DNA from 2 places in the Cobetia sp. ICG0124 genome. Region 2 is predicted to be linked to the other one. Evidence: predicted binding sites of a transcription regulator. Region 2 holds the regulator's gene; the other holds the start of a gene.
The links. The regulator PhoB, encoded in region 2, activates phosphate uptake and scavenging genes when phosphate is short. The targets are predictions, from matches to a motif close to TGTCATANNNNTGTCANA.

Region 1 (11,732 bases), 700 kb from region 2:
GCATCCAGCACGTACTGGGGCACCGCCAGGGTGTACTTGGCCCCTTGCAGATTCGCACGCGGTCGCTCTACCTGCCCCTTGTCGATATAGGGGTCACTGATGGAAGCCATCGACGGCATCCAGTTCCCCAGGAAGACATCGAAGTCATCGTTCTTCATGCCGGCATAGGCGATCGGCACGGAGATCGTGTCGGAGGTCGTCTCGTACCCCAAACCTTCCAGGACACTGCGCGTCAGCGCCGTGGTGGCAGTGATGTCCGTCCATCCCACCTCAGCGAAGCGCACCGTACTGCACTCCTCTGATACCTCGGCGTGCGCCTGGGGTGCCAGCAGCATCCCCATGGCCAGTCCCAGCGGCAATGCGGCAAAACCTGATGATGATTTCATGCTTGTCCCTTCTCTTGCTGATGCCGAAAGTGGGAATGGAGCCTATTCGTCGCCGCCAATTGATTCTGGCCACCATGCAAGCCATCGATGAGGCAGGACTGGCCGACGCCACCGTTGCACGGATCGCACGGCATGCGGGCGTCTCCGCCGGCATCATCAGTCACTACTTCGGCGGCAAGGATGGCCTGATGGAGGCCACGATGCGCCAGATCCTCACCGACCTGCGCAGAGCCGTCAGTGAGCGACGCGCCGAGATCGCCTCGAACGACGTCCGCAGTCACCTGCATGCCGTGATCGATGGCAACTTCGATCGCAGCCAGGTCAGTCAGAGCGTCTCCAAGACCTGGCTGGCCTTCTGGGCCTCCAGCATGCATCGCACACCGCTGGAGCGCCTGCAGAAGGTCAATGACCGTCGTCTGGTCTCCAATCTGTCGGCCATCTTCCGTCGCGTGATGCCGCTGGTGGAGGCACGCGATGCGGCGGCAGGGCTCGCCGCCTTGATCGACGGCCTGTGGTTGCGTGGCGCGCTGGACCCCGAGGGACTGGACGTCGAGCGAGCCCGGCGTCTGGCCTATGAATATGTGGAATACCAGCTGGCGCAACACGCCGCCTCCCCCTTTTCTGATCCCTGACAGGAGCGCAAGCATGGCCAACAGCAACGCAAGCTTCCCGACCCAGACCCTGTACATCAATGGTCGTCGCGTTGACGCGACCTCTGGCGAAACCTTCGAGACCGTCAACCCGGCCACCGGCGACGTCATCGCCCAGGTACAGCAGGCCAGCGGCGCGGACGTGGATGCCGCCGTCGAAAGCGCCCTGCAGGGCCAGAAGGTGTGGGCCGCGATGAGCGGCATGGAGCGTTCGCGCATCCTGCGTCGCGCCGTCGACCTTCTGCGCGAGCGCAATGACGAGCTGGCACTGCTCGAGACATTGGACACCGGCAAGCCGCTGTCCGAGACCGAAGTGGTCGACATCGTCACCGGTGCCGATGCACTGGAATACTATGCAGGCCTCGCGCCGGCCATCGAAGGCACCCAGGTGCCGCTGCGCCAGGAAGCCTTCGTCTACACCCGCAAGGAACCGCTGGGTGTCATCGGTGCCATCGGTGCCTGGAACTACCCGATCCAGATCGCCTGCTGGAAGTCTGCCCCGGCACTCGCCGCCGGCAACGCCATGGTCTTCAAGCCCAGCGAAGTCACGCCGCTGAGCGCACTGAAGCTTGCCGAGATCTTCACCGAAGCCGGCCTGCCGGACGGCGTGTTCAACGTCGTGCAGGGCGATGCCCGCGTCGGCGTGATGCTCACAGAGCACCCGGATATCGCCAAGATCTCCTTCACCGGCGAAGCCGGCACCGGCAAGAAGGTCATGTCCGCGTCCGCCTCTTCCAGCCTCAAGGAAGTCACCATGGAGCTGGGCGGCAAGTCCCCGCTGCTGGTGTTTGCGGATTCCGACCTCGACCGTGCTGCCGACGGCGCCATGATGGCCAACTTCTACAGCTCCGGTCAGGTGTGCACCAACGGCACCCGCGTCTTCGTCGAAGCCAGCGTCAAGGACGCCTTCGAGGCCAAGATCGTCGAGCGCGTCGCACGTATCAAGGCCGGTGACCCGCAGGATCACGCCACCACCTTCGGTCCGCTGGTCAGCTTCGAGCACCTGGAAAAGGTCGTCTCCTACCTGGAGATCGCCAAGCAGGACGGCGCACGTCTGCTGGTTGGCGGCGAGCGCATGAGCGAAGGCGACTTCGCCAAGGGCGCCTGGGTCGCGCCGACCGTCTACACCGACTGCAGCGATGACATGCGCATCGTGCAGGAAGAGATCTTCGGTCCGGTGATGTCCATCCTGTCCTTCGACAGCGAAGAGGAAGTCATCCGCCGCGCCAACGACACCACCTATGGCCTGGCGGCTGGCCTGTTCACCGAGAGCCTGAACCGCGCGCACCGCGTGATCCACCAGCTCGAAGCCGGTATCTGCTGGGTCAACACCTGGGGCGAGTCCCCGTCCGAGATGCCGGTCGGCGGCTACAAGCAGTCAGGCATCGGTCGCGAGAATGGTGTCGAGACGCTGTCCCACTACACTCAGACCAAGTCCGTGCTGATCGAGATGGGGCCGTTCGAGTCCGCCTTCTGAGCCACCAGAGGCCATGAGGCCTGATGCCATGCGCTGCCCCGACGGCTCCTCACAGACACATCACCGTATCCATCCGCCCGGCAGTGGCCACCCCTCGTCGTCGACGGGGCGTCCTGCGCCCGCATGTGGCATCTGATACGAAAGGAGATTTCATGAGCCAATTCGAGCGTGAATACGACTACGTCATCATCGGTGCCGGCAGCGCCGGCAACGTGCTGGCCACTCGCCTCAGTGAAGACGCTGACGTCAGTGTCCTGCTGCTGGAAGCGGGCGGCCGTGACCACCGCTTCGATTTCCGTACCCAGATGCCTGCCGCACTGGCGTATCCCCTGCAGGGCCAGCGCTACAACTGGGACTTCAAGACCGACCCCGAGCCGCACATGAACAATCGCCGCATGGAATGTGGCCGCGGCAAGGGGCTGGGAGGCTCCTCGTTGATCAATGGCATGTGCTACATCCGTGGCAATGCGCTGGATTACGACAACTGGGCCAAGGATCCCATCCTGGCTGACTGGAACTATCGTGAGTGCCTGCCCTACTTCCGCAAGTGCGAGACGCGCGATATCGGCCCGAACGACTACCACGGCGGCGATGGGCCGGTCTCGGTCACGACTCCCAAGGAAGGCAACAACGAGCTCTATCACGCCTTCATCGCGGCAGGCATCGAGGCGGGCTATCCGGCCACCGAAGACGTCAACGGCTATCAGCAGGAAGGCTTCGGCCCGATGGATCGCTTCGTGACCAAGGAAGGCCGTCGCGCCTCCACCGCCCGCGGCTATCTGGATACCGCCAAGAAGCGCGCCAACGTGACCATCGAGACGCGTGCCACCACTGATGTCATCCTGTTCGAGGGCAAGACAGCGGTCGGCGTGAAATATGAGCGCAAGGGGCAGGACCACCGCGTACGTGCACGCAAGGAAGTGCTGCTGTGTGCCGGCGCCATCGCCTCGCCGCAGATCCTTCAGCGCTCCGGCGTAGGCAACCGTGAGCACCTCGAGCCGCTGGGCGTGAAGATGGTGCACCACCTGCCGGGTGTGGGGGAGAACCTGCAGGATCACCTCGAGCTCTACATCCAGTACGAGTGCACCAAGCCGATCTCGCTCTACCCGTCCCTCAAGTGGTACAACCAGCCGCCCATCGGCCTGGAGTGGATGCTCAAGGGGACCGGTGTGGGTGCCAGCAACCAGTTCGAGGCTGCCGGCTTCATTCGCAGCGATGCCAACGAGGCCTGGCCGAACCTGCAGTATCACTTCCTGCCGATCGCGATCAGCTACAACGGCAAGAGTGCGGTGCAGGGTCACGGCTTCCAGGCACACGTCGGTTCCATGCGCTCCCAGAGCAAGGGCCGTGTCCGACTGACCTCACTGGACCCCAAGGCCGCGCCCTCGATCTTCTTCAACTACATGGCCGAGGAGCGTGACTGGGAAGAGTTCCGCGCCGCCATTCGCCTGACTCGCGAGATCATCGCTCAGCCGGCACTGGACGATTACCGTGGCCGCGAACTGGCGCCGGGCGCTGACGTCCAGACGGACGAGCAGCTCGACGAGTACGTACGCAATCATGCCGAGACGGCCTACCACCCGTGCGGCAGCTGTCGCATGGGCAGTGACGCGACCTCCGTGGTCGATGGTGCCGGTCGCGTGCATGGTCTCGACAACCTGCGCGTCGTGGACGCCTCGCTGTTCCCGGTCATCCCCACCGGCAACCTGAACGCACCGACGATCATGCTGGCGGAGAAGATGGCCGACAAGATTCGGGGCCGTGCTCCGCTGCCGCCGTCCGACGCCGACTACTTCGTGGTCGAGCCGGGCACACCGGCCAAGCAGCCCGCCAAGCGCCAGATCGATTCCGCGCCGATCAACGGCTGACTGACGGCAGGCATGGAAGCACCATCGATCGTTCGAGGCCCCGCACTGCGGGGCCTTTTTTATGTCTGGCAGCGGAGTGAGTCGAGTTGGGATAGGCTGACAATAATTCAAACAACTGTTCTAAACGCATGGCTGCTATGCTGAAGACGCAACCTGGAGATCCTGCCATGACGCAGCTCATCCTCATCCTCGTCGCCCTTGCCGGTCTGCTGACCGTCATGGCACGTGAATCCGGTGCACTGGCCGCCATCGGCGTGCTGGCGGTCACCGGCCTCATCGGCCTGGGCATCGACACCCCGGTGCTTGGTGTCCTGCTGTTGATCGGCGCGGCACTGGTCGCCGTCTGCGGCCTGCCGGCGCTGCGCACCAAGTGGCTCAGCCCGCGGCTGTTCGCGATGTTCAAGAAGGTGTCGCCCAAGGTCTCGGCGACCGAGAAGGTAGCCCTGGAAGCCGGTACCGTGTTCTGGGACGCCGAATTGTTCTCCGGCAAGCCGCAATGGGACACCCTGACCGCACAGCGCAATGAGGGCATCTCCAGCGAGGAGCAGGCCTTCATCGATACGCAGTGCTCCATCGCCTGTGGCATGACCAACAGCTGGGAAATCGCTCGCGAGCGTGCGGATCTTCCCGAGGAACTGTGGGAATTTCTCAAGCGCGAGAAGTTCTTCGGCATGATCATTCCCAAGCAGTACGGCGGCCTCGGCTTCTCGGCCAAGGCGCAGTCACTGGTACTGCAGAAGCTGGCGGTCAACGAGACGCTGATGGTCACCGTCGGCGTGCCCAACTCCCTCGGCCCGGGTGAGCTGCTGCTCAAGTACGGCAGCGAGGAACAGAAGGATTATTACCTGCCGCGCCTGGCGGATGGCCGCGAGATCCCCTGCTTCGGCCTGACCGGCCCGCGTGCCGGCAGTGACGCGACCTCCATTCCGGACACCGGTATCGTGTGTCGCGGCATGCATGACGGCGAGGAAGTCGTCGGTATCCGCCTCAACTTCGAGAAGCGCTGGATCACCCTGGCGCCGGTCGCCACCGTGGTCGGCCTGGCCTTCCGCATGTTCGACCCCGAGCACCTGCTGGGGGACGTGGAAGACATCGGCATCACCTGCGCCCTGATTCCGCGTGATACCGACGGCATGGACATCGGCCGTCGCCATCACCCGATCGGCGCGCCGTTCATGAATGGCCCGATCTTCGGCAAGGACGTCTTCATCCCGCTCAGCTATCTGATCGGTGGCGAGCAGATGGCCGGCCAGGGCTGGAAGATGCTGGTCGAGTGTCTGTCGGTGGGTCGCTGCATCACCCTGCCGTCCGGCTCCGCGGGCATCTCTCGCTACGCACTGGGCTGGAGCGCCGGTTTCGCGCGCATCCGCCGCCAGTTCAATCTGCCGGTGGCCGAGATGGAAGGCGTGCAGGAGCCGCTGGCTCGCATGGCCGCGATGAACTACATCAGCCAGGCCGCCGTACTGCATACCGCCAACATGATCGACAACGGCCACAAGCCGGCCGTGCCCTCCGCCATCCTCAAGAGTCAGCTGACCGAGATGGCCCGCACGCTGCTGACCGATGGCATGGATATCCACGGCGGACGCGGCGTGACGCTCGGCCCGCGCAACTACATCGGCGTGGCATATGCCGGCACCCCGGTCTCGATCACGGTGGAAGGCGCCAACATCATGACCCGCAACCTGATGATCTTCGGTCAGGGGGCCATCCGCTGCCATCCGTACGTGCTGGAAGAGCTGGCCGCCAAGGATGCCGATGACCTGAACGCCTTCGACAAGGCCTTCTTCCGCCATGCAGGCCTCATCTTCGGCAACGCGGCCCGCGCCTTCAGCCAGAGCTTCGGCATCGGCGGCAAGACCACCGGCTTCGACGCCGTCGCCACGCCTTATGCCAACCACATCAACCGCTTCAGCGCCGCCTTCTCGCTGTCCGCCGATGCGGCCATGGCCAGCCTCGGCTCCAGCCTCAAGGCACGCGAGATGCTGTCGGCTCGTCTGGGTGACGTGCTCTCCAACCTCTACCTGGCGTCCCTGACGCTCAAGCAGTGGCACGAATCGGACGCCTGTGAGCACGAGGAAGCGCTGTTCCACTACAGCATGCAATGGTTGCTGCATCGCACCGAGAAGGCACTCGACGAACTGCTCGCCAACCTGCCCAACCGTGCCCTGGCCACGACATTGCGCGTCGTCACGCTGCCGCGTGGTCGTCAGTTCGCCATGCCCAGGGACAGCCTGACCCGCGAGATCGCACGTGCCGTCTCCACCGACAGTGCATTGCGTACCAAGCTGACCGACAACACCTGGGACGCTCAGGACGAAGGCCAGAAGGACAATGCTCTCGCCCGCTACAACGCGCTGCTCAAGGATTACCCGCGTGCGGAGCCGATCTACAAGACGCTGGCCAAGGCCTATCACAAGGGCGAGATCCCGGCCGACGCACTGTCACCGGAAGCGCGCATCGAAGCGGCGGTCGAGGCCGGTATCCTGTCCGCTGAGGATGGCGACTTCATGCGCGTCTTCGAAGCCGAGGTACTCGACATGCTGACCGTCGACCACTTCGATTTCGATGCCTTCGTGCGCAAGCCGATGGCGAGTGACGGCACAGCCTCCAACCCACAGCAGGACGCCGCCTGATCACCGGCCGACGCCCGCGTGAGCGATGCAAGACCTGATCGCTGATCGCAGAACCAAAAAGGCCCCGCTCAGTGAGCGGGGCCTTTTTATTGGCAGGAGGCGCCATGCTTCGCGTCATCTCGATCTCAGATATGACGCGCGAAGTGCTCGAGATCACGCACGAAGGCGTTCTTGTAGGTCTCGAAGTCCTTCGGGCGCGCCTTGAAGGTGCGCTTGATACGCTCGCGATCCAGACGCAGCGGCTCGTCCAGCGCCGCGAGAGTGCCGACACGCGCCGCCGGATTCATGCCGACCAGCTCACGCGGGCGATCGCCTTCGGCCTCGGCCTCCAGCCAGTCGTTGATCCCGGCGCGACGCAGCACGCTGACCAGCGAGCCGTCGGTGAGACGCACCTGCAGACGACCGTGATCCGCCAGCTGTGACACCAGCGCGATGCCGTGGTCATGGCCACGATGGACCGGCGGCGTCGCCCACAGGGCAAGATTCAGCCCGCGCGCATTCTCGTCGAGCACCAACAGGGCGGCGGAGTGGATGCGCTCGGCATCGTCCACCAGCGCGAACAGGCGAGCGGTCTCGTTCTCGAACCAGACACCTCGGACACCGGCATAGCTCACCAGCGCATCCAGCCCCCCTCGCGGCCATGCACTTCGGCACACAGCATCGCCAGACACGCATCGCGCCGGGCACCGGCATGAACATCCAACCGTCATAAAGTTGTAAGGAAAGCCTTCTAGAGTCGTCTACGCTTTTCGGACGATCATCATAAGAACAAAAAGATGTTCGCTTGATCGTACCCGTCATCTTGCCAGCCTCGCGCTGGCAGTCGGTTTCGCGACCGCTTCCGCCAGTGCCCTGGCCGCCACCGAAGTCGAGTGGTGGCACGCCATGGGGGGCGGACTTGGTAAGAAGGTCGACGAGATCGCGGCCGACTTCAATGCAAGTCAGGATGAATTCGTCGTCAAGCCGGTCTTCAAGGGCAACTACTCCGAGACCATGACGTCCGCCATTGCCGCCTTCCGGGCCGGCAAGGGCCCGGACATCGTGCAGATCTTCGAGGCCGGCACCGCCACCATGATGAGCGCCAAGGGTGCCATCATGCCGGTCCATCAGCTGATGGCGGACTATGCACCGTCAGAAGGCGCGAGTTTCGATCCGAAGGCCTACCTGTCTTCCGTCACCGGCTACTACACCGACACCGAAGGCAAGATGCTGTCAATGCCGTTCAACTCCTCCACCCCGGTCACCTATTACAACAAGGACATGCTGGCCAAGGCCGGTGTCGAATCCGTGCCGGCCACCTGGCAGGAGCTGGGTGATGCCCTCAAGAAGGTCGTCGATTCCGGCGCGGGCAGCTGTGGCCTGACGACCACCTGGCCGTCCTGGGTGATGCTGGAGAACTTCTCGGCACGCAATGACGTGCCCTTCGCCAGTAAGGCCAATGGCTTCGCCGGCACCGATACCCGCCTTGAATTCAACAAGACCGCCGTGGTCGACCACATCCAGCGCCTCGATGACTGGCAGGCCGACAAGCGCTTCGTGTTCGGCGGTCGCTTCGATGACGCGGCGCCGAAGTTCTACTCCGGTGAGTGCGCGATGATGATGGGCTCCTCCGCCAGCTATGCCGGCGTCAAGGAAAGCGCCAAGGGCTTCGAGTTCGGCGTGGCACCGCTGCCCTACGACAGCGACGCGATCGAGACGCCGCAGAACTCCATCATCGGCGGCGCGTCACTGTGGGTGCTGTCCGGCCACAGCGATGAGGAATACCAGGGCGTCGCCAAGTTCTTCCAGTACCTCTCCAGGCCCGAAGTCCAGGCCGACTGGCACCAGTTCACCGGCTACCTGCCGATCACCACCGCCGCGGCAGAGCTGACACGTGAGCAGGGCTTCTACGCCGAGAATCCGGGCACTGACGTCGCCATCACCCAGATGACCTCCGTGACCCCGACCGAGAACTCCAAGGGTCTGCGTCTGGGCAACATGGTGCAGATACGTGACGTGATCAACGAAGAGCTCGAGAAGATCTTCGCTGGCAAGGAAAGCGTGCAGGACGGTCTCGATCAGGCTGTCGAGCGCGGCAACAAGCTGCTGGAGAAGTTCGAGCGCGCCAACGGCTGAACACCGCCACACCATGGTGGGCCGCCTGGGCGGCCCACCATGCCCCCTCTTCCTTGCGAGACCTCTGCTGCATGGCCCATTTCAATCGACATCCCTTCACGCCATGGATCCTGCTGGCCCCCCAGCTGATCATCGTCGGCGTGTTCTTCTTCTGGCCGGCCCTGCAGGCCATCGAACAGGCTTTCTATATCGAGGATGCCTTCGGGCTTTCACGTGAATTTGCCGGACTTGCCAACTTCCTCGCGGTCCTCGGCGAAGCGGAATATCTGGAAACCCTGTGGACGACGGTCTACTTCTCCTTTGCCGTCGCCTTCGGCGCCATGGCACTCGCCCTTGGGCTGGCCGTGCTGGCAGACCGCGTGCTGCGTGGCGCCAGCACCTACAAGACCTTCCTCATCTGGCCCTATGCCGTCGCGCCTGCCGTGGCCGGCGTCCTGTGGCTGTTCCTGTTCGACCCGACGCTCGGCATCCTGCCGGAACTGCTGTCCGCCATCGGCATCGACTGGAATCACAACCTCAACGGCAACCAGGCCATGCTGCTGGTGGTACTGGCCTCGATCTGGAAACAGATGAGCTACAACTTCGTGTTCTTCCTCGCAGGTCTCCAGGCGATCCCCAAGAGCCTGCTGGAAGCGGCCGCCATGGATCGCGCCGGCCCCTGGCGACGTTTCTGGACCATCACCTTCCCGCTGCTCTCCCCGACCAGTTTCTTTCTGCTGGTGATGAACGTGGTCTACGCCTTCTTCGAGACCTTCGGCACCATCGATGCCACCACCTCGGGTGGTCCGGGCGGCTCGACGCGCACCCTGGTCTACAAGGTGTATGAAGACGGTTTCGTCGGTCAGGATCTGGGGTCGAGTGCCGCCCAGTCGGTGTTGTTGATGGTCATCGTCGGTGTGCTGACGCTGATCCAGTTCAAGTATGTCGAGAAGAAGGTGCAGTACTGATGCGCTACAACCGTCCCGGGCTTGATATCGCAAGCCATGCGCTCTTGATCGTCGGCTGCGCGCTGTTCTTCCTGCCGGTGTGGATCGCCTTCAGCGCCAGCACCCACGAGATGGGCGACCTCTACTCCAACGTCGCCCCCGTCTGGATAGGCGAGGCAGGATTCGACAACTACCGCCACCTGCTGGAAGACCCCGTCAGCAGTCTCGGCGCCGACGTGATGACCTTGCTGTTCAATTCGATGCTGATGGCACTGGGCATCGCCATCGGCAAGATCATCATCTCGGTACTGGCGGCCTATGCGATCGTGTTCTTCGAGTTCCGCTTCCGCAAGCTGTGCTTCTGGCTGATCTTCATCACCCTGATGTTGCCGGTGGAGGTGCGCATCCTGCCGACCTTCAAGGTGGTGGCCGACCTCAACATGCTGGACAGCTATGCAGGCCTGATCCTGCCGCTGATCGCCAGCGCTACCGCGACCTTCCTGCTGCGCCAGTTCTATCTGACCATCCCGGCCGAACTGGTCGAGGCGGCACGCATCGATGGCGCCGGGCCGTGGCGCTTCCTCAAGGACATTCTGCTGCCGCTGTCGAAGACCAACATCGCGGCACTGTTCGTGATCATGTTCATCTACGGCTGGAATCAGTACCTGTGGCCGCTGCTGATCACCACGGATGCCGACTACCTGACCATCGTCGTCAGCCTCAAGCGCATGTTGACCACCGGCGACGGCCTGGTGCCGTGGCAGGACGTCACCGCCACCACGCTGCTGGCCATGGGGCCGCCGGTGCTGGTGATCCTGTTCATGCAGCGCTACTTCATCAAGGGGCTGGTGGACAGCGAGAAGTGACCTCGCCTCGTCACGGCACCGCTTTGGATATTCATCTCATGGCAACACTGACACTCAAGCAGCTCAAGAAGCAGTACCCCAATGGCTACCAGGCCCTGCACGGCATCGACCTGGAGTTCGGTGAGGGCGAGCTGATCGTCATCGTCGGCCCTTCCGGGTGCGGCAAGTCCACCCTGCTGCGCACCCTGGCGGGGCTCGAGGATATCTCCGAAGGCGACCTGGAGATCAACGGCAAGCGCGTCAATGACCTGGAGCCCGCCGAGCGCGATATCGCGATGGTGTTCCAGAACTATGCGCTCTACCCGCACATGAGCGTGTTCGACAACATGGCCTACGGCCTCAGGAACCGTCGCACGCCCAAGGACGAGATCCAGCATCGCGTCAGCGAGGCCGCCGAACTGCTGGGCCTGACCGAGCTGCTCGATCGTCGTCCCAAGCAGCTCTCCGGCGGCCAGCGTCAGCGCGTCGCCATGGGGCGCGCCATCGTGCGCAAGCCGCAGGTCTTCCTGTTCGATGAGCCGCTCTCGAATCTCGATGCCAAGCTGCGCGTGCAGATGCGCCTCGAGATCCGCCGTCTGCAAAAACGCCTCAAGGTCACCTCCGTCTATGTCACCCATGACCAGACCGAGGCCATGACCCTGGCAGACCGCCTGGTGGTGATGAATGGCGGCCACGTCGAACAGTTCGGCACGCCGATGGCGCTCTATGACCGACCCGCCAGCCAGTTCGTCGCCGGCTTCATCGGCTCGCCTGCCATGAACTTCCTGAGCGCCACCCGTACGGAGGCAGGCCTCTCGCTGCCCTGCGG
Region 2 (11,732 bases):
CGTGATGTCCCAGCGCGCCACGGCCGTCCGAGGCGGGTAGGCCACGATGGGCAGCGCCGGTGTCTTGACCAGCACGGGCCAGGCCTTCCAGTCGAGCTCGACCGCCTCGCCGCACAGATTGGCGGCCAGCACCCGGGCTGCGGCCTGCAGGGGCTGCACGTACATGGCATTGACCCCTTCGACACTGGCGCAGTCTCCCAGCGCCCAGACATGCGGCCGGGAGGTGGCAAGGTGACGATCGACGCGGATGCCGTCCCCACCAGCACTCAACCCCGCGCCCTGTGCCAGCTTGATGCGTGGCGCGAGCCCCGTGGCCAGCAGCACCAGCGAGCCCTCCACCGCATGACCACTCTGCAGCACCACGCTGACGGGCGCCTGCGTTGCCTTGCCGGCGGTGATGGTCTCGACCATCTCTCCTTGCAGCCGACGCACGCCGATGGCATCGAAGGCCTTGCCAAGTCGCCGGCCGAGCGCCTGGGGAAGCAAGCCATCCAGCGGAGTGTCTCCCGCCGCGACCAAGGTGACCTCATGTCCTGCGGCTTTCAGGTCATTGGCGTATTCACACCCCACCAGACCGGCACCGACGATCACGACACGGCCACTCTCCCCCGCCTCACGCGCTGCCGTCAGCGTGGCGCTGAAGGCGGCGTAGTCATCGAGATCATTGATGCTCATCACGCGCGAGCCGACCGAGTCATCGATGGGGAAGGGTCGCCGCGGCGCGGCACCGAGTGCCAGCACCAGCTCGTCATAGGCCAGGCATTCCTCGCCCAGCCAGACCTGTCGCGCGTGGGTATCGATGCTCGTCACTCGCTGATGGGTGCGCAGCTCGGCGTCCAGTTCATCCACCAGGGCCACGGAGGTCTGCCGTGCCAATGCCCGGGCGCTCATGCCCTTGGCAAAGGCGGTGGACAGCAGAGGCTTGGCGTAATCGTGGCCACTGTCCTGACTGACCAGGATCAGTCGACTGTCCTTGTCACGCGCACGCAGGGCACGCGCCAGGCCAATGCCGGCCATGCCGGTGCCGATGATGACAAGGGTACGAGGGTCGCGCATGGCGCCATCTCCTGAGATCGATCCGAGAGGACGGCGGTCCGCCGTCACTGGCAGCCCGCCGCGAGCCTGCAAGGCGTCATGCCGGCCGGCTGGTGGCCATGGCTGTCCTCCAGTGACTCGCTGACCCAGCGTCTCGATCACGCCATGCGCATGCTCGATGGTCAGGGGCTGCGCGTGCGCCTGCTGCTGCAGGACACCGGCCCTGCCCGGCGTGATGAGGCGCGGATGCTGGGTATCGCGCCACGACGCCATGTCTGGCGGCGCGAAGTGGCCCTGTGTCATGGCGATGAGCCCTGGGTGATCGCGCGCTCGCTGGCGGCGCTGGACCTGGCCCATGGCCACCGTCTTTCGACGCTCGGCGAAGGCTCGCTGGGCCATTGGCTGTTCCGCCAGCCCGACCTGACCCGCAGCGCCATCGATGTCAGCCGGGCGCCACTGAGACTTGCCAGCACGCAGCCGCTGGCACGCACCGCCAGCCTGTGGATGCGCCGCTCGATGTTCTCGCACGGTCGCTTCCGGGTACTGGTCCAGGAAGGTTTCACCCCTCGGTTCCAGCACGCTCTGGAACTCCGCTTCCCGCCCGTCCAAACTGGCCGATTACCTCGCCCTGACTCGTCTGGACCGCCCCATCGGCACCTGGCTGCTGATGTGGCCGACCCTATGGGCCCTGTGGCTGGCGGCCGATGGGCTACCGGACCGCGATACGCTGCTGATCTTCGTGGCTGGCGTCTATCTGATGCGTGCCGCCGGCTGCGTGATCAACGACTACGCGGATCGCCACTGGGACAAGCATGTCGAACGCACCCGGGATCGCCCGCTGACCTCAGGACGCATCACGGAGCGCGAGGCGCTGACCCTGTTCGGTGTGCTGGTCGCGGCCGCCTTCGTGCTGGTGTGCTTCACCAACCTGACCACGGTGCTGCTGTCGATCGTCGCCGTGCTGCTGGCGGCCAGCTATCCGTTCATGAAGCGCTTCCATCATCTGCCGCAGGTGGTGCTGGGTGCCGCCTTCGGCTGGGCGATTCCGATGGCCTTCGCGGCGACGCTTGAGGAGGTGCCGACCTATGGCTGGTGGCTGTTCGCGGCCAATCTGATGTGGACGGTGGCCTACGACACCGCCTATGCGATGGTCGATCGCAATGACGACCTCAAGGTCGGCATCAAGTCCACCGCCGTGCTGTTCGGCCGCGCCGACACGCTGATGATCGGTCTGCTGCAGCTGGGCATGCTGGCGGTGTTGATCGGCATCGGCCTGCACCTGGCGCTGGGCATCTTCTACTGGCTGGGGCTGGCCGCGGCGGCCGTGACCTTCGTCTGGCAGCAGCGCCTGATTCGCGAGCGGGAGCGTGGCCCCTGCTTCCAGGCATTTCTCAACAACCACTGGTCCGGCCTGCTGATCTTCGCGGGCATCGCGCTGGCGACCTGGCCAGCTGCCTGACCCCTGCTGGCAAGCCGGGCGGCAAGCTGCCAAGCTGGCGATTGTCATCTCACTGTCATATAAGCAGGTTGTAATCGTCATCGACTTGTCATTCTGGCGCGTGCGCCGACTGCTGCATGGGATCTAGCGATGAGCTCCAAGACCGTACTGATTGTCGACGACGAATCCTCGATACGCGAGATGATCGCCGTCGCCCTGGAAATGGCGGATTACCGCGTGCTGGAGGCCGACAATGCCCAGGACGCCCACGCCATCGTCGTCGATGAAAAGCCCGATCTGCTGTTGCTGGACTGGATGATGCCCGGCACCAGCGGGCTGGAACTGGCGCGCCGCCTCAAGCGTGACGAGACCACGGCGGAGCTGCCGATCATCCTGCTCACCGCCAAGGGCGAGGAAGACAACAAGATCCAGGGGCTCGAGGCCGGGGCGGACGATTACATCACCAAGCCCTTCTCGCCACGCGAGCTGGTGGCACGCCTCAAGGCCGTGCTGCGCCGCACCACGCCCAAGGGCGTCGAGGAGTCGGTGGAAGTCGAGGGTCTGATGCTCGACCCCGCCAGCCACCGCGTGACCGCACACGGCAACTCCCTGGAGGTCGGCCCCACCGAATACCGCCTGCTGCAGTTCTTCATGACCCATCAGGAGCGCGCCTACACCCGCAGCCAGCTGCTGGATCAGGTCTGGGGCGGCAATGTCTATGTCGAGGAGCGCACCGTGGACGTGCACATTCGTCGTCTGCGCAAGGCGCTGGGCGAGGGGCATCAGCACTTGATCCAGACCGTCCGCGGTACCGGTTATCGCTTCAGCGCCCAGGCCTGAGACGCGGATGCGCTACTGGACGAACGAGCTATGGCGGCTGGGCTATCTGGCGGGCGGCTTCGGGCTGGTCGGCGGACTGCTCGGCCTGCTGGGCTGGGGCCTGGCGCTGGGGCTGGCGCTGTACCTGTTCGTCCATCTCAAGCACCTCAAGAGCCTCTACACCTGGCTGATCACCAACCCCCATGAAGAGCCGCCGCCCGGCGATGGCGTCTGGGGGGATCTGCTCGATCGTCTGTATCGCTACCAGAAGGGTCAGCGTCAGGCGCAGGAGCGACTGCGCAGTATCCTCAATCGCATCCAGGAATCCTCGGAAGCGATGCGCGATGGCCTGGTGATGCTCGACAATCACGGCGACATGGAGTGGTGGAACAGCGCTGCCGAGCAGTTGATCGGCCTCAAGGCCAGTCACGACCGCGGCCAGCACGTCACCAACTATCTGCGTGACCCCGTGTTCATCGATTACTTCAATCGGCTGGCCTATCGTGAGCCGCTGACCCTGCAATCGCCGCTCTCCGACAACCTGACCCTGCAGATCTCCATCACCCTGTTCGGTGACAACGAGCGCCTGGTGATGGTGCGCGATGTCACCCGTCTCTACCGTCTCGAGGAAATGCGCCGCGACTTCGTGGCCAATGTCTCCCATGAGCTGCGCACGCCGCTGACGGTACTGGCCGGCTATCTCGAGACCTATTCCGACTATGCCGATGACCTGCCCCCGCGCTGGCAGCGTGGCCTGGGACAGATGCAGAGTCAGACCGACCGCATGCAGCACCTCGTCGAGGATCTGCTGACCCTGTCGCGCCTGGAGACCGACGAGCTGTCGGGCGAAGGACGTCGCATCGACATGGCACAGCTGCTGACGCGTATCCGGGAAGATGCCGAAGGCCTCTCGAAGGAGCGGCATGTCATCACGGTGGCGGTCGAGCCCGGACTGGCCCTGATGGGTGAGGAGCAGGAGCTGAGAAGCGCGATCTCGAATCTGGTCTTCAATGCGGTGCGTTACACGCCGGAAGACTGCCACATCACGCTGCGCTGCCAGAGCACCAGCGAGGGCGTGATGGTCGAGGTGGAGGATGACGGTGACGGCATTGATCCCGTGCATCTACCGCGCCTGACGGAGCGCTTCTATCGCATCGACAAGGGACGCAGCACCGCCACTGGTGGCACCGGGCTGGGACTGGCCATCGTCAAGCATGTGCTGATCCGCCATCAGGGCCGCCTGGAGATCGACAGCCTGCCCGGCGAGGGCGCACGCTTCCGTTGTCATTTCCCGGCGGAACGCCGCTGCGCGACGACTGCAGCCTGGCTCAGCGGCGCGGGGCAGGCAGCTGTCGGTAGTGGCTCTGCCACATCAGGACGGCACCCGCCACGGCCCCGGGAATGAACAGCAGGTTGGCCAAGGGCACCAGCGTCAGCACGAACACGGCACCACCGAAGGTCAGTGACGGCCACCAGCGCGCCTTGAGACGCTGCTTCATGTCGCCGAAGCTGACCTGATGGTTGTCCATCGGATAGTCCAGATACTGGATCGCCATGCTCCAGGCCGAGAACAGCCCCCACAGCAGCGGTGAGAGCAGATTCAGGCCCGGAATGAAGCCGAGAATGAACAGCGCGATCATGCGGGGAATGAAGTAACCCAGTTTGGCCATCTCGCGCCCCAGCGAGTCGATCCCGATCTTCACCAGGCCACGCTCATCCTCGATCAGGGTGCCATCCAGTCGATGCTCGACCTTCTCGGCCAGAATGCCGTAGAACGGCGCCGCGATCAGATTGGTCACCAGGCTGAAGGTGAAGAACACCGCCAGCAACAGACTCAGCACCAGCACCGGCCAGATCAACCAGCTCAGCCATTCCAGCCAGCTGGGCACCTTGAGCATCCAGTAATCGATCCAGCCCTCGAACTGGCTGAACAACAGCCACAGCGTGGCACTGTAGAGCACCAGGTTGATCGCCAGTGGTACGAACACGAAACGGCGTAGCCCGGGGGTATAGACCATGCGGGTCCCGCGGACCAGCGCCGATACGGCATCAATCATGCGACGTCCTCGTCATTTCGTGAAAGGCGGCTGCCCCTTGTCGAGATCCTGCGGCTGGAGGTCATGGGTGTCGGTGTGACGCACGTCCACGCCCTTGACCAGGAAGATGACGTACTCGGCGAGGTTGTCGGCGTGATCCCCGATACGCTCCAGCGCACGCAGAATCCACATCACGTTGAGCACCGGGGTGATCTGGCGCGCGTCTTCCATCATGAAGGTCATCAGCGAACGCATCGCGCTCTGGTATTCCAGATCCACCGAGGCATCCTCACGCAGTACCTTGAGCGCCAGATCCGTATCGAAGCGGGCGAAGGCGGTCAGCGAGTCACGCACCATGCTGCGCACATGCTGACTGAGGTGACGAACCTCGACCATGCCACGCGGGCTCTGGCCGTTCTCGACCAGCGAGATGGCATTGCGCGCGATCTTGCTGGATTCATCGCCGATACGCTCCAGGTCCGAGGTGGCGCGAATCACGGCCAGCACCAGACGCAGATCGGAGGCCGCCGGCTGACGGCGCGCCAGCACGCGGGTGCACTCGTCATCGATCTTCAGCTGCATGTCGTTGACGGCCTTGTCATTGTCACGCACGCGTGTCGCCGTCTCGCTGTCACCCTCCAGCAGGGCCGTGACGGCATCCTGCAGCTGCTTCTCCACCAGACCGCCCATGGCCAGCAGGTGTGTCTTCAGCGCATCCAGCTCGTGATTGAACTGCTGGGATATGTGCTTGCCGTGCGAATCGCTGGTGATATCCATTACCCTCTCCCGGGAAGTCATCCGCCGAGGCAGGCGGCTGGCGCAGGCGGCTCCCTCCTAGCATGACGCCTCTTGATTGCAGTTATATTTCACTCCCGAAACGACCGGTGATGTAGTCCTCGGTCTGGCGACGACGCGGATTGGTGAACAGCTGATCGGTCGGGGCATATTCCACCAGCTGCCCTTCATGCAGAAAGGCCGTGGCATCCGAGACACGTGCTGCCTGCTGCATGTTGTGGGTGACGATGACCAACGTCAGGCGTGAGCGCAGCGAGCGGATCAGCTCCTCGATCTTGAGCGTCGAGATCGGGTCCAGCGCCGAGGCTGGCTCATCCAGCAGCAGGACTTCCGGCTCCACCGCCAGCGTGCGCGCGATCACCAGGCGCTGCTGCTGGCCACCGGAAAGCCCCAGCGCGCTGTCGAACAGCCGGTCCTTCACTTCCTCCCACAGCGCCGCGGCCCGCAGACAGGATTCGACCTTGTCATCCAGATGGCGCTTGTCATTCTCGCCGACCAGCCTCAGCCCGAAGGCCACGTTCTCGTAGACCGACATCGGAAAGGGGTTGGGCGTCTGGAACACCATGCCGACGCGCCGGCGCAGCATGGGGACATCCACGCCCCGGGCATGGATGTCCTCGCCTTCCAGCCAGACCTTGCCGCTCAGGCGTGACTGCTCATCGAGATCAGTCATGCGATTGAAGGTGCGCAGCAGGCTCGACTTGCCACATCCCGAGGGACCGATGAAAGCCGTCACGCGCTTGCGCGCGATGCGCAGGCTGATATCGTCAAGCGCACGCCGTCGGTGACGCTCCTTGCCCACCTGCGCCTGATAATCGAGGCACAGGTGGCGGGTTTCCAGGCACGTGTCCTGTGCAGAGTCACGCTTCATTCGGTGGCTCCCTTGTAACGTTGTGCCAGCATGTGACGCAGGCGAATGGCACTCAGATTGAGGCACAGGATCACGACCACCAGCACCAGCGCGGTCGCGTAGACCAGCGGGCGACTGCTGAAGGCATCGCTGCTCTGGAAGGCCAGATCATAGACCTGATGGCCGAGGTGCATGAACTTGCGATCCAGATGCAGCCACGGGAAGCTGTCATCCAGCGGCAGGTCCGGCGCCAGCTTGACCACGCCGACCAGCATCAAGGGCGCGACCTCGCCTGCCGCACGCGCCACCGCCAGAATCAGCCCGGTCATCAAGGCCGGAGATGCCGCGGGTATCACCACGCGCCTGAGGGTCTCAAAGCGCGTGGCACCCAGTGCCAGCGCGCCTTCGCGCAGGCGATGCGGCACCCGCGCCAGCCCCTCCTCCGTGGCCACGATCACCACCGGCAGCGTCAGCAGCGCCAGCGTCAGCGATGCCCACAGCAATCCACCGGTGCCGAAGGTGGGGGTCGGCAGACGCTCGGAAAAGAACAGTTCATCCAGGCCGGCCCCCAGCCCGTAGACGAAGAACCCCAGCCCGAAGACCCCATAGACGATGGAAGGCACGCCGGCGAGATTGCGCAGCGCGATGCGGGTCAGCCGCGTGAGACGCCCCTGATGCGCGACCTCGTGTAGATAGAGGGCCGCCATCACGCCGAAGGGCATCACCAGAATCGCCATCAGCACCACCATCAGCACGGTACCGAAGATGGCGGGCCAGATGCCGCCACTGCCTTCATTGGGCGAGCCGGAGACGAAGTCGCGAAAGCGCTCCAGCGTCAGCAACAGTCGTCCGCCAAAGCCCATGGCATTCGGCTGCCAGACATGACGGATGTCATTCAGCGCGATGCGCCCCTCATGACCGCCATTGCCCCCGAGCAGCAGCTGGCCGGCGTCCAGGGCTCCCCGGAGGGCCAGCAATTGCCCCTCACGGGTGATCAGTGCCTCGCGTGTCGTCTCGAGCTCCGGAGAATGATCCAGCTCACCGGTGAGCGGATCACTCAGCGCTCTGGCCATGCCATACAGCACTCGCCCGTCGCGCATTTCCAGCATCAGTGCCTGGCGAGGAAAGCGGATATTCTCCATCAGGGTATCCGGCAGCCACTGCCAGCTCGCCGAGGCCCCATCCTGAGAGGAGGTCTGCAGCAGCCACCAGCGCTGCGACTGTCGCTCACGTTGCTGATCACCGGTGTCCGCTGCCGAGGGACGCAGCTCCTCATGCATCAATTCGCCCAGCAGGTGACGGTTGTCCGCCGCCGGCTCGCCACGGGTAGTCTTGAGCGCCGTGACGCTCTGCCCCGGCTGGGTGGTGAGTTCGACCTCGACCAGCCGTGAGGGCCAGAAGTGACTGAGCGAGCCCACCACCAGCAGGCTGATCAGCCCCAGCACCAGTACCAGCGAGACACTGACCGCCATGGCATTCAGCCAGCCCCAGGGGCCACCATCACGCCAGTAACGCGCCAGACGCGCCGTCACAGGCTCACGAGGTCTGAGCAACGAGGACGGCGGTACCGCATCAGGACGACTCATCCCCAGCCTCCACGTTGCGGCGGCATGAAGCGCAGCCGCAGCACTTCCGCCAGCGTATTGACCACGAAGGTGAAGAGGAACAAGGCCAGCGCGGCAAGGAACAGCAGGCGGTAATGGCTGCTGCCGACCTCGGCTTCCGGCAACTCGATCGCCAGGGTCGCCGCCAGTGAGCGCACTCCCTCGAACAGGCTGGCATCCACCAGCGGCGTGTTGCCGGCGACCATCAACACGATCATCGTCTCGCCCACGGCGCGCCCCATGCCGATCATCACCGCGGAGAACAGCCCGACGGCGGCGGCCGGCAGGATCACGCGGCGCAGACTCTGCCAGGGTGTCGCCCCCAGTGCCGCGGACCCCGCCGCCAGTCCGCGAGGGACTGAGGACAGCGCATCCTCACTGAGCGTGAAGAGTGTCGGCATCACCGCCAGCCCCAGCGCCATGCCGGTCACCAGGGTATTGCGCTGGGCGTAATCGATGCCGTGATGGGCAAACAGCCATTGACGGATGTCGCCCTCGAACCACCAGGCTTCCAGTTGATGAGCCAGCGTCACATCCAGCCACAGCAGCAGCATCAGCAGCGGCAACAGCCCGAAGGCGGCCATGTTTTCCGGCATCAGGCTGCGCAGTGCGCGCGGCGACAGGGTCCACACGAAACCGGCCACCATGGTGCCCAGCGGAATCAGTACCAGCCCCAGCAGCACGGCCATCAATTCACGCTCGACGAAGGGCGCGACCACCAGCGCCGCGATGAAGCCGATCACCACCGTGGGCAAGGCCTCCATCATCTCCAGCATCGGCTTGATGCGCGCCCGCTGGCGCGGGGCCATGAAACAGGCCACATGGATGGCACAGCCCAGTCCCAACGGCACGGCAAACAGCAGGCCGACCAGCGCGACCTTGAGCGTCCCCCACATGATGGGTACCAGCGACAGGCGGGGTTCATGGGCACCGGTGCTCTCCAGCTGCCAGATCCAGGCCGGTGCGTCACGCCCCTCATACCAGACCTTGCCGAAGATCGCGCCAAGCCCCACGACCTGATGCGGATCACGGATCTCGAGACCCGCATAGGCCTGTTCAAGAGCCCCCAGTCAGAGACCCTCGCCCTCATCCAGCCCCAGACGTTCACGCCACTGGTTCAGCTGATCGTCCGGCAACGGTACATAGCCTTCCCGCAGGATGGCCTGTTGTCCCTGACGCGACATGATCAACGACAGGAACGCCTGCTCCAATGACGGCAGCGGCTCGTCTGGCACACGATTGACGTAGATGTACAGGGCGCGTGTCAGCGGGTAACGCCCGTCGCGGATACTGGCCCGACTCGGAAATATCGCCATGCTGCCGGCGTCACGACTCACCGACAGCTGTTTGACCATGGGAGATGAGGTGCTGAAGCTGGCGTAGCCGATCCCGCCCGGCGAGGAGCCCACGGCGCCGATGATCGACGCCGACCCCGGTTGCTCACTCACGTCCAGTCGGAAGTCGCCGCCACACAGGGCGACACGCCGGAAGGCACCGTAGGTCCCGGAGGTGGCACTGCGCCCGAAGCGGCTGATCTGACGCTCAGCCCAGTCTCCCGACAGCCCCAGTTGCCCCCACCGATCGGCCCGCTGACTGCCACACTCATGACTGGCCGAGAAGATGGCATCGAGCTGCGCGATGCTGATCGTCTCCAGCGGATTGCGGCGATGTACGAGGATGCCCATGGCATCCAGCGCCACGGGGACTTCCAATGGCGGATACCCGAATGCCCGGATGAAGTCCTGGCGCTCCTGATCGCTCATCGGCCGCGACATCAGCCCCACCCGTGTGGTGCCGGCAATCAAGGCAGGCGGCGCCGTCGAGGACCCCGCTGCCTGCAACTGGACCCGCACCCCTGGATGGTAGCGACGCAGCTGAGCCGCCCACCGCGTCACCAGCACCGAGAGGGTATCGGAGCCCACGGCCGTCAGGTTGCCGACGACCCCCGGCACGGGGCGATATTCAGGTACCTCGGCCAGGAAAAAGCCGCCCTCAGGGGCGGCTTTTTCATTGTGCAGCTCAGCTCTCGCCCAGCACCCGGGCACGCGCATCAAGGAAGCCCTGTTCACCGATGCGCGTCCAGGGGGCGACCTGCTGCTGGAAGGCGCGGTAGGACTCGTAGACACGCCTGGCGTCCTCATCCTTGGCGATGAACTCGTCCAGCACCTCGTTGGACGCCTTGAACAGCGCCGCGTAGACATCCTGCGGAAATTCGCGCAGCTCAACGCCATGTTCCTCGACCAGCGAGGTCAGGGCGGTGGCATTGCGCAGCGCGAATTCATCCACCATCGCATGATTGGCAATCCTGGCTGCCTGGATCACCACCTGCTGGAGGTCTTCCGGCAACGCCTGCCAGGCCTCGAGATTGACGGTGCCTTCGAGAATGGCGGAGGGCTCGTTCCAGGCCGGGGAGTAGTAATACTTGGCCACCTGATGCAGACCGAAGGCCAGATCATTGTAGGGACCGACCCAGTCGGTGGCGTCGATCACACCGGTCTCCATCGCAGTGAAGATCTCGCTGCCCGGCAGATTCACCGCACTGGCACCGATGCGGTTCATCACTTCACCCGCGAGCCCCGGCAGGCGGATCTTCAGGCCTTTCATGTCCGAGAGACTGTTCACTTCCTTGTTGAACCAGCCGGCCATCTGGGTGCCGGTATTGCCCACCGCCAGCGGCTTGAGGTTGTGACGCGCGTAGATCTCGTCCCACAGCTTCATGCCATCGCCGTGATACAGCCAGGCGTTGGTCTCGGTGGTATTCATGCCGAAGGGCACGGCGGTGAAGAACTGGGCGGCAGGTACCTTGCCCTTCCAGTAATAGGACGCCGAGTGGCCCATCTGGGCTGTCCCGGAAGACACGGCGTCGAAGACTTCCAAAGCCGGCACCATCTCACCGGCCCCATAGACCTTGACCTGAAGACGACCACCGGAAAGCTTCCCGATCAGACTGGCGAACTCATTGGCACCGGTGCCCAGTGCCGGGAAGTTCTTCGGCCAGGAGGTCACCATCTTCCAGTGGATGGTTTCCTCCTCGGCGGCATTGGCCGTGGAGACGAAAGGTGCAGCGGCGAGACCGGCAGCACCGGCCCCCAGAGCAGAGAGAAAACGGCGGCGTTGCATGGGGCGTTCCTTGTTCGAGTTGTGGGCAATGCATG

Region 1: a site for PhoB is predicted at 7,722-7,739, ahead of ugpB (sn-glycerol-3-phosphate ABC transporter substrate-binding protein UgpB). Genes of this name have one in related genera too.

Annotation. Positions count from the first base shown of each region.
Region 1 covers NZ_CP024893.1:2,663,974-2,675,705, forward strand. The annotation lists gene CU110_RS12510 (choline ABC transporter substrate-binding protein) at 1-341, opposite strand, end outside; gene betI (transcriptional regulator BetI) at 407-1,018, shown strand; gene betB (betaine-aldehyde dehydrogenase) at 1,032-2,513, shown strand; gene betA (choline dehydrogenase) at 2,666-4,381, shown strand; gene CU110_RS12530 (acyl-CoA dehydrogenase) at 4,549-7,017, shown strand; gene CU110_RS12535 (hypothetical protein) at 7,143-7,688, opposite strand; gene ugpB (sn-glycerol-3-phosphate ABC transporter substrate-binding protein UgpB) at 7,834-9,132, shown strand; gene ugpA (sn-glycerol-3-phosphate ABC transporter permease UgpA) at 9,204-10,079, shown strand; gene ugpE (sn-glycerol-3-phosphate ABC transporter permease UgpE) at 10,079-10,924, shown strand; partial or broken gene ugpC (sn-glycerol-3-phosphate ABC transporter ATP-binding protein UgpC) at 10,963-11,732, shown strand, end outside.
Region 2 covers NZ_CP024893.1:19,398-31,129, reverse strand. The annotation lists gene CU110_RS00150 (FAD-dependent oxidoreductase) at 1-1,056, opposite strand, end outside; partial or broken gene CU110_RS00145 (chorismate lyase) at 1,135-1,542, shown strand; gene ubiA (4-hydroxybenzoate octaprenyltransferase) at 1,646-2,494, shown strand; gene phoB (phosphate regulon transcriptional regulator PhoB) at 2,624-3,313, shown strand; gene phoR (phosphate regulon sensor histidine kinase PhoR) at 3,321-4,697, shown strand; gene cysZ (sulfate transporter CysZ) at 4,621-5,349, opposite strand; gene phoU (phosphate signaling complex protein PhoU) at 5,362-6,105, opposite strand; gene pstB (phosphate ABC transporter ATP-binding protein PstB) at 6,188-6,994, opposite strand; gene pstA (phosphate ABC transporter permease PstA) at 6,991-8,559, opposite strand; gene CU110_RS00105 (ABC transporter permease subunit) at 8,556-9,590, opposite strand; gene CU110_RS00100 (phosphate ABC transporter substrate-binding protein) at 9,648-10,529, opposite strand; gene CU110_RS00095 (TRAP transporter substrate-binding protein) at 10,597-11,697, opposite strand.